Linked DNA regions of Sporomusa termitida. Each later gene encodes a partner of the first gene's protein in a complex. Links are inferred from orthologs where the notes say so. Each region holds a gene or a part of one and is shown in the gene's direction. Other genes may lie near its edges. The genes, in order: tig and rpsG.

Region 1 (3,181 bases):
AAGCGTAGCATTCGTGAAAATTTCAATTAATTCGTAGTTTTCCTGACGGGCTTTAACAATAAGTTCCTGCCAGCGGGGATACAGCAATGGTTCGCCCCCAATAAGCTGGATACTGTTTGCCCCTTGCCGGCGGGCCTCGCTAATGAGGTCAAGCCAGCGGTTATGCGGCACCAAACCCGCAGGGGTATGGGGGCTGCTTGCCGAGTAGCAGTGCAGGCAGCGATTGTTGCAGCTGGTAGTAAGTTCCAGCCAAAGAAATTCTAGCTGGGGCTTATAATCTGACAGCGCTCTCTTCTGGTCAGGGGGGGGATCAGTATAACCGGCTCCTAGCCCGAGCGCTGTCAGTCTATCAAGAAATGACAGATAGAGTTTGTTATCAGATAAAGTAAGGTCCATTATGTCTTCCAGAGCCGCTTGCCGGCAGGCCTGCAATAAATTTACTGCACCCTGATTAATTGAATATACCCGGCCTGTGGTTAATGCATAAATAGCTCCCCGGGCCTGGCCTTCTACTAGCACGCAGTCTTTGTTCAGCCGGTAATGCAACTGGCCAGCCTCCTTCAGGATATTGTTTCGTTGTATATCCCTGATACATAATATGCAGGCTGTCAGGCAGGTGTTAGCTGAGAATTAATTAGCAAATTTTTCAGGTTGACAAATAATTGATTATGGTATAAGATAAATAATGTTCTTGACGAGGTAAACGCGGAAGTAGCTCAGCGGTAGAGCATCGCCTTGCCAAGGCGAGGGTCGCGAGTTCGAATCTCGTTTTCCGCTCCATATTACACATAACCCAGCACAGAACTGCTGGGTTTTTTGCTCATATCTTGTCTTTGTTATTTACTTGTGTTATGATATTATCCATGACATTGCTACAAATTATGGACACTGGCCAAAAAAAATATTGGTTAATCCAAGAACCCCATAAAATTTATGTCAATAATGGGAATACTATTTACGGGAGAACTATGTTGACAATTAATAAGCTGTGTCAGCAGTTAATTTAATAAGGAGGAAATACATAAATGAAGGTAACAGCGGAAAGAATAGACAATCATAAAACGGTGCTTAATCTTGAGGTACCCCAGACTGAGGTGGTTAAGGCTGTTGAAAAAGCATACCGCAAGCTGGCTAATCAGGTCAACATACCCGGCTTCCGTAAAGGTAAAGCTCCCCGTAAAGTAGTGGAAATGCGTGTTGGCAAAGAGGCACTGCTTGACGAGGCCTTCGAAATTCTGGCTCCTCAGGCCTATGCCAAAGCATTGGAGGAACAAGCAATTGATCCTGTGGGTCGTCCGGAAATTGAAGTTGTTACGCTAGCGGAAGATCAACCGTTAGTGTTTAAAGCTACTGTCGTTAAAAAACCTGAAGTTACTTTAGGTCAATATAAAGGTCTGACAATAGAAAAGACGGCTGCCGAGGTTACTGATGCAGACGTGGATAGTGAACTGGAAAAAAACCGCAGCCGCAATGCCAAAATGGTAGTGGTAGAGGACGCTGAACTTAAACAAGGTGATTTGGCCATTATTGATTTTAAAGGTTTTGTGGACGGCGTTCCTTTTGATGGCGGCGAAGGCAAGAGTTATCCGCTTGAAATCGGGTCTGGCAGCTTTATTCCCGGCTTTGAAGAACAACTGATTGGGGCTAAGTCGGGGGATGAGCGGGAGGTAAGTGTTTCTTTTCCGGCAGATTATTTTGTGGCCGAATTAGCTGGCAACGAGGCTAAGTTTACGGTTAATATCCACGACATCAAACGCAAGGAAATGCCGGAGCTTGATGATGAGTTCGCTAAAGAGACCGGGGAATTTGATACGCTGGCGGAATTAAAAAGCGATATTAAGAATAAGTTAGAACAGACTGCTGCCGACAAAGCCGAACGTGAGTTCCGGGCTGCTGCCATCAAAGCTGTAGTTGATGGGGCTGAACTTGATGTTCCGGACGTAATGGTTGAGAATCAAATTGATAACATGATTCAGGACCTGGATGTAAATTTACAGCAGCGCGGCATGCAACTTGCAAAATATCTTGAATATACTAAAATGGATATGGCAGCCCTGCGGGAAAACTACCGTACTGCGGCCTTATATAATGTAAAGACCGACCTGGTGCTTGAGGCTATTGTCAAAGCGGAAGGCTTTACTGCTGCGCCTGAAGACCTGCAGCGGGAGATTGAATCCATGGCGCAAAACTATCAAACAACAGTGGAAGAGATTGTCAAAGTGATTCGTGAAACAAACCGTTTTCAGGCGCTTAACGACTCAGTCCTGCGTAAAAAAGCTGCACAATTAGTAATTGATAGTGTTGCAGCCCAATAATTTAGATAAAAAATTTAGATATTGAGGTGATTTTTTATGCCCTATGTGCCAATTGTAGTAGAGCAGTCTAACCGCGGTGAGCGAGCTTATGATATTTACTCCCGGCTATTAAAGGACCGTATTGTATTTATCGGCGGACCGATTGACGACAATGTGGCAAATTTGTTTATTGCTCAGCTGCTGTTTTTGGAGTCGGAGGATCCGGAGAAAGATATTCATGTATATATTAACAGCCCGGGGGGAGTGGTAACGGCGGCAATGGCTATGTATGATACCATGCAATATGTCAAGCCGGACGTAACGACTACCTGCATGGGGCAAGCCGCCAGTGCGGGTGCATTGCTGCTTGCAGCCGGCGCGAAAGGTAAACGCTATGCCCTGCCTAATTCACGCATTATGATTCATCAGCCTCTTGGTGGTACGCAAGGGCAAGCTACCGATATTGAAATTCATGCTCGGGAAATTCTCCGTATGCGGGAACATTTAAATGGCATCCTTGTCCATCATACCGGTCAGCCGTTAGAAAAAATTCAGCGTGACACGGAGCGTGATTTTTTCATGTCCAGTGAGCAGGCGAAAGACTACGGCCTTATTGACTCAGTTGTGGTGCGGGGTGACAGACACAAGGAGACTCCCAAGTAGAGAGGTGGTAATATGTTGAAATTCGGTGATGACAGGGGTCAACTAAAGTGTTCGTTTTGCGGTAAACTGCAAGAGCAGGTAAAGAAACTTGTTGCCGGCCCAGGAGTGTATATTTGTGATGAATGTATAGAACTTTGCAATGAGATCATTGAAGAAGAACTGAGCGAAGATATGGATGTTGAGCTCAGGGATGTTCCTAAACCCAAAGAGATCAAAGACATTCT
Region 2 (3,072 bases), 1.5 Mb from region 1 along the record:
TATTTGAGACTATTAACCTATGTAAATGCTTTGCCGGGTAGTCGATATAGAAAGTAAAAGCAATTGTGGAAAGAGGTGTCGCAGGTGTATTTTATCTACGAATTAGCCAGGCAGCAAGTGGCAGCTAAGCGTAGGCGGCGGCCGGTCTATAAAGCCCTGCTGATTTTGCTGCTGGTTTTATGTTTGGTGCTGCAGCCATTATCAGCTAAGTGTGCCCTGAATACAGCCCCGTGCCTGTATTCTTTAACAAACCAATAAATCACTGGCGCAGAATTGCTTCATATATAATAGAAGCAGTTAAATAAGACAGCCATCAGCGGCAAAAAGAAGTATAAACCAGGCCCATGAGGGCACTACTAATGAGTGGTAAATAGTGGATTTGATACACCCGGTTTAGTGTGTTTAAAAATATGCAGAAACTCTAATAGTTTATTGACATTTGGAATTCCAAATGTTAATATATTAGAGTGTCTTGTGAACAGTGCTATTTATCCAAAGGAGTTGGCGATGTGAACAGTGAGGAACTTGCCGGTTTAAAGACCGCCAATAAAGCCATTGGTGCTAAACAAACAGCGCGGGCTGTGGAAAAAGGTCTGGCCGCCAAGGTGTATCTTGCGGTTGATGCTGATCGCCGGGTGGTAGCACCGCTAGCGCATCTGTGTAATCAAAAAGCTGTGTTGGTTGATGAAACAGCGACGATGAGTGAACTGGGGAAGGCCTGCAGCATTGCCGTAGGCGCTGCGGCTGTGGCTGTTTTAAAATAGCAGTTAACACGGACGAGTCGTTAATAACTTTACCTGCTGAAACCGGCAGATGAGGTTTTTAATAATAAATAACGAGATTGGGGAAGGAGGTGCGCTTAAAAAATGCCAACAATTAGTCAGCTAGTGCGCAAAAGCCGGGAGCAACTGATTCAAAAATCGACTGCACCTGCACTTAAAGAATGTCCACAAAAACGTGGCGTATGCACGAGAGTATATACAACTACTCCGAAAAAACCGAACTCTGCACTTCGCAAAGTAGCCCGTGTACGCTTAACTAACGGCATTGAAGTAACCGCCTATATTCCGGGTATTGGTCACAATCTGCAGGAACACTCAGTTGTGCTTATCCGTGGTGGCAGGGTCAAAGATTTGCCAGGCGTACGTTATCACATTGTTCGCGGTGCTCTTGATACTGCCGGTGTTGCCAAACGCAGCCAGGGCCGTTCGAAATACGGTGCCAAAAAGGCCGTAGCTAAGAAGTAATTGCAAGAACAGTTGTAGAGTTTTGGAAAAGGAGGGATACTGATGCCAAGAAAAGGTGCTGTTCCCAAGCGGGATGTATTGCCGGATCCGGTATATAGCTCCAAGCTGGTAACCAGATTTATCAATAAATTGATGTATGACGGCAAAAAAGGTGTTGCTGAAAACATTGTATATGACGCATTTGAGGCGATTCGTGCCAAAACCGGTAAAGATCCAATGGATGTTTTTGAAACAGCGTTGAAAAATGTTATGCCGGTTCTTGAAGTCCGGGCTCGCCGTGTGGGTGGAGCCAACTATCAAGTGCCAGTAGAAGTACGGCCTGACCGTAAAATGTCGCTTGGTATTCGCTGGTTGGTTAATTATTCGCGGCTGCGCGGTGAAAAGACCATGCACGAACGCCTTGCTTCAGAATTGATGGATGCTGCCAACAATACCGGCGCATCTGTTAAGAAACGTGAAGATACACATAAAATGGCTGAAGCCAACAAGGCTTTTGCCCATTACCGCTGGTAAAATTCGAAGTACGGAGTTCGCGTGCGGGAATTGAACGGGGTTGCGTAAGCAACCCGTCTTTGACTCAAACCTGACAAATAGCGGACCCCGCGATACTAAGGAGTGAAAATAGTGGCCCGAAAGTTTCCACTTGAAAAGACGCGGAACATCGGCATCATGGCGCATATAGACGCTGGCAAGACCACTACGACTGAACGCATACTGTTTTATACCGGCAGAGTACACAAAATTGGTGAAGTGCATGATGGCGCTGCGACTATGGACTGGATGGTGCAAGAACAAGAAAGGGGTATAACCATTACCTCTGCGGCCACTACAGCCCAATGGGACGGGCATCGTATAAACATCATTGACACACCAGGACACGTGGACTTTACAGTTGAAGTAGAACGTTCACTCAGGGTACTTGATGGCTCGGTTGCGGTATTTTGCGCTAAAGGCGGCGTAGAGCCTCAGTCGGAGACAGTGTGGCGTCAAGCTGATAAATACGGCGTTCCCCGTATGGCATATGTTAATAAAATGGACATCACCGGTGCTGATTTCTACCGGGTTGTTGATATGATGAAAAGTCGTTTGGGCGCGTTTGCCGTGCCAATCCAACTGCCAATCGGTTTTGAAGATACCTTCAAGGGTTTCGTTGATCTTATTGAAATGAAGGCAGTTATGTATACTGACGACCTGGGGAAAGTGAGCGAATCAACAGAGATTCCTGAGGATATGCTGGAGAATGCAGAGCTTTACCGCCAGAACCTGCTGGATGCCGTTGCTGAAAGCGACGATGAACTGATGATGAAATATCTTGAGGGTGAAGAACTCACCATTGATGAGATCAAATCAGGAATTCGCCGCGCTACTATTGCCTGCAAAATGACACCGGTACTTTGCGGCTCATCCTACAAAAACAAAGGCGTTCAGCCTCTGCTGGATGCTGTTGTCGCTTATATGCCTGCTCCCACTGATATTCCGGCCATCAAAGGTGTTAAGCCAGATACCGGCGAGGAAGACGAGCGTAAAGCCGATGATAGTATTCCGTTTTCGGCACTGGCGTTTAAGATTATGGCTGATCCTTATGTGGGGAAACTCGCTTTCTTCCGCGTATATTCCGGCAAACTAGCTTCCGGCTCGTATGTGTACAACTCCACAAAAGGAAAACGGGAACGTATCGGCCGGATTCTCCAGATGCATGCCAACCACCGTGAAGAGATCGAAATCGTTTACACGGGGGACATTGCCGCTGCTGTAGGTCTCAAAGATACTACAACCGGTGATACCCTGTGCGACGATAAAAATATTATCATACTTGAATCAATGG

The links.
Region 2: the proteins of tig (region 1) and rpsG are in contact, whole or in part, in a crystal structure (PDB 3GTY), measured with the Thermotoga maritima proteins. The link is inferred for Sporomusa termitida from one-to-one orthologs. Residues at the interface, in WP_004081061.1 of Thermotoga maritima: Glu122, Val124, Val129, Leu130, Tyr133, Glu188, Gly259, Ile262, Tyr263, Glu266, Ser270, Glu273, Gln274, Glu277, Arg308, Gln311, Ile312, Ser315, Tyr316, Glu325, Arg329, Arg336, Leu363, Phe366, Trp367, Arg373, Leu377, Arg381, Leu384, Glu387; in WP_004081843.1 of Thermotoga maritima: Lys34, Lys52, Lys55, Glu59, Arg62, Gln63, Glu66, Asn67, Lys69, Val71, Arg95, Ala109, Lys110, Lys111, Gly112, Arg113, Pro114, Glu117, Glu121, Ile124, Ala125, Tyr127, Asn128, Asn129, Thr130, Gly131, Lys135, Asp139, Arg142, Met143.

The regions. Positions count from the first base shown.
Region 1 is NZ_CP036259.1:1,507,696-1,510,876, forward strand. The notes cover bases 318-3,170. They hold tig (trigger factor), read left to right. Parts: upstream 318-1,025; coding sequence 1,026-2,315; downstream 2,316-3,170. Other genes in these bases: SPTER_RS06615 (radical SAM protein), read right to left, coding at 318-546; clpP (ATP-dependent Clp endopeptidase proteolytic subunit ClpP), read left to right, coding at 2,352-2,957; clpX (ATP-dependent Clp protease ATP-binding subunit ClpX), read left to right, coding at 2,970-3,170. Also shown: more of SPTER_RS06615, read right to left, coding at 1-317; more of clpX, read left to right, coding at 3,171-3,181. UniProt on the Bacillus subtilis protein: Involved in protein export. Acts as a chaperone by maintaining the newly synthesized protein in an open conformation. Functions as a peptidyl-prolyl cis-trans isomerase.
Region 2 is NZ_CP036259.1:50,356-53,427, forward strand. Bases 281-3,024 are described here. They hold rpsG (30S ribosomal protein S7), read left to right. Parts: upstream 281-1,289; coding sequence 1,290-1,760; downstream 1,761-3,024. Other genes in these bases: SPTER_RS00260 (ribosomal L7Ae/L30e/S12e/Gadd45 family protein), read left to right, coding at 510-764; rpsL (30S ribosomal protein S12), read left to right, coding at 867-1,247; fusA (elongation factor G), read left to right, coding at 1,872-3,024. In the rest of the region: more of fusA, read left to right, coding at 3,025-3,072.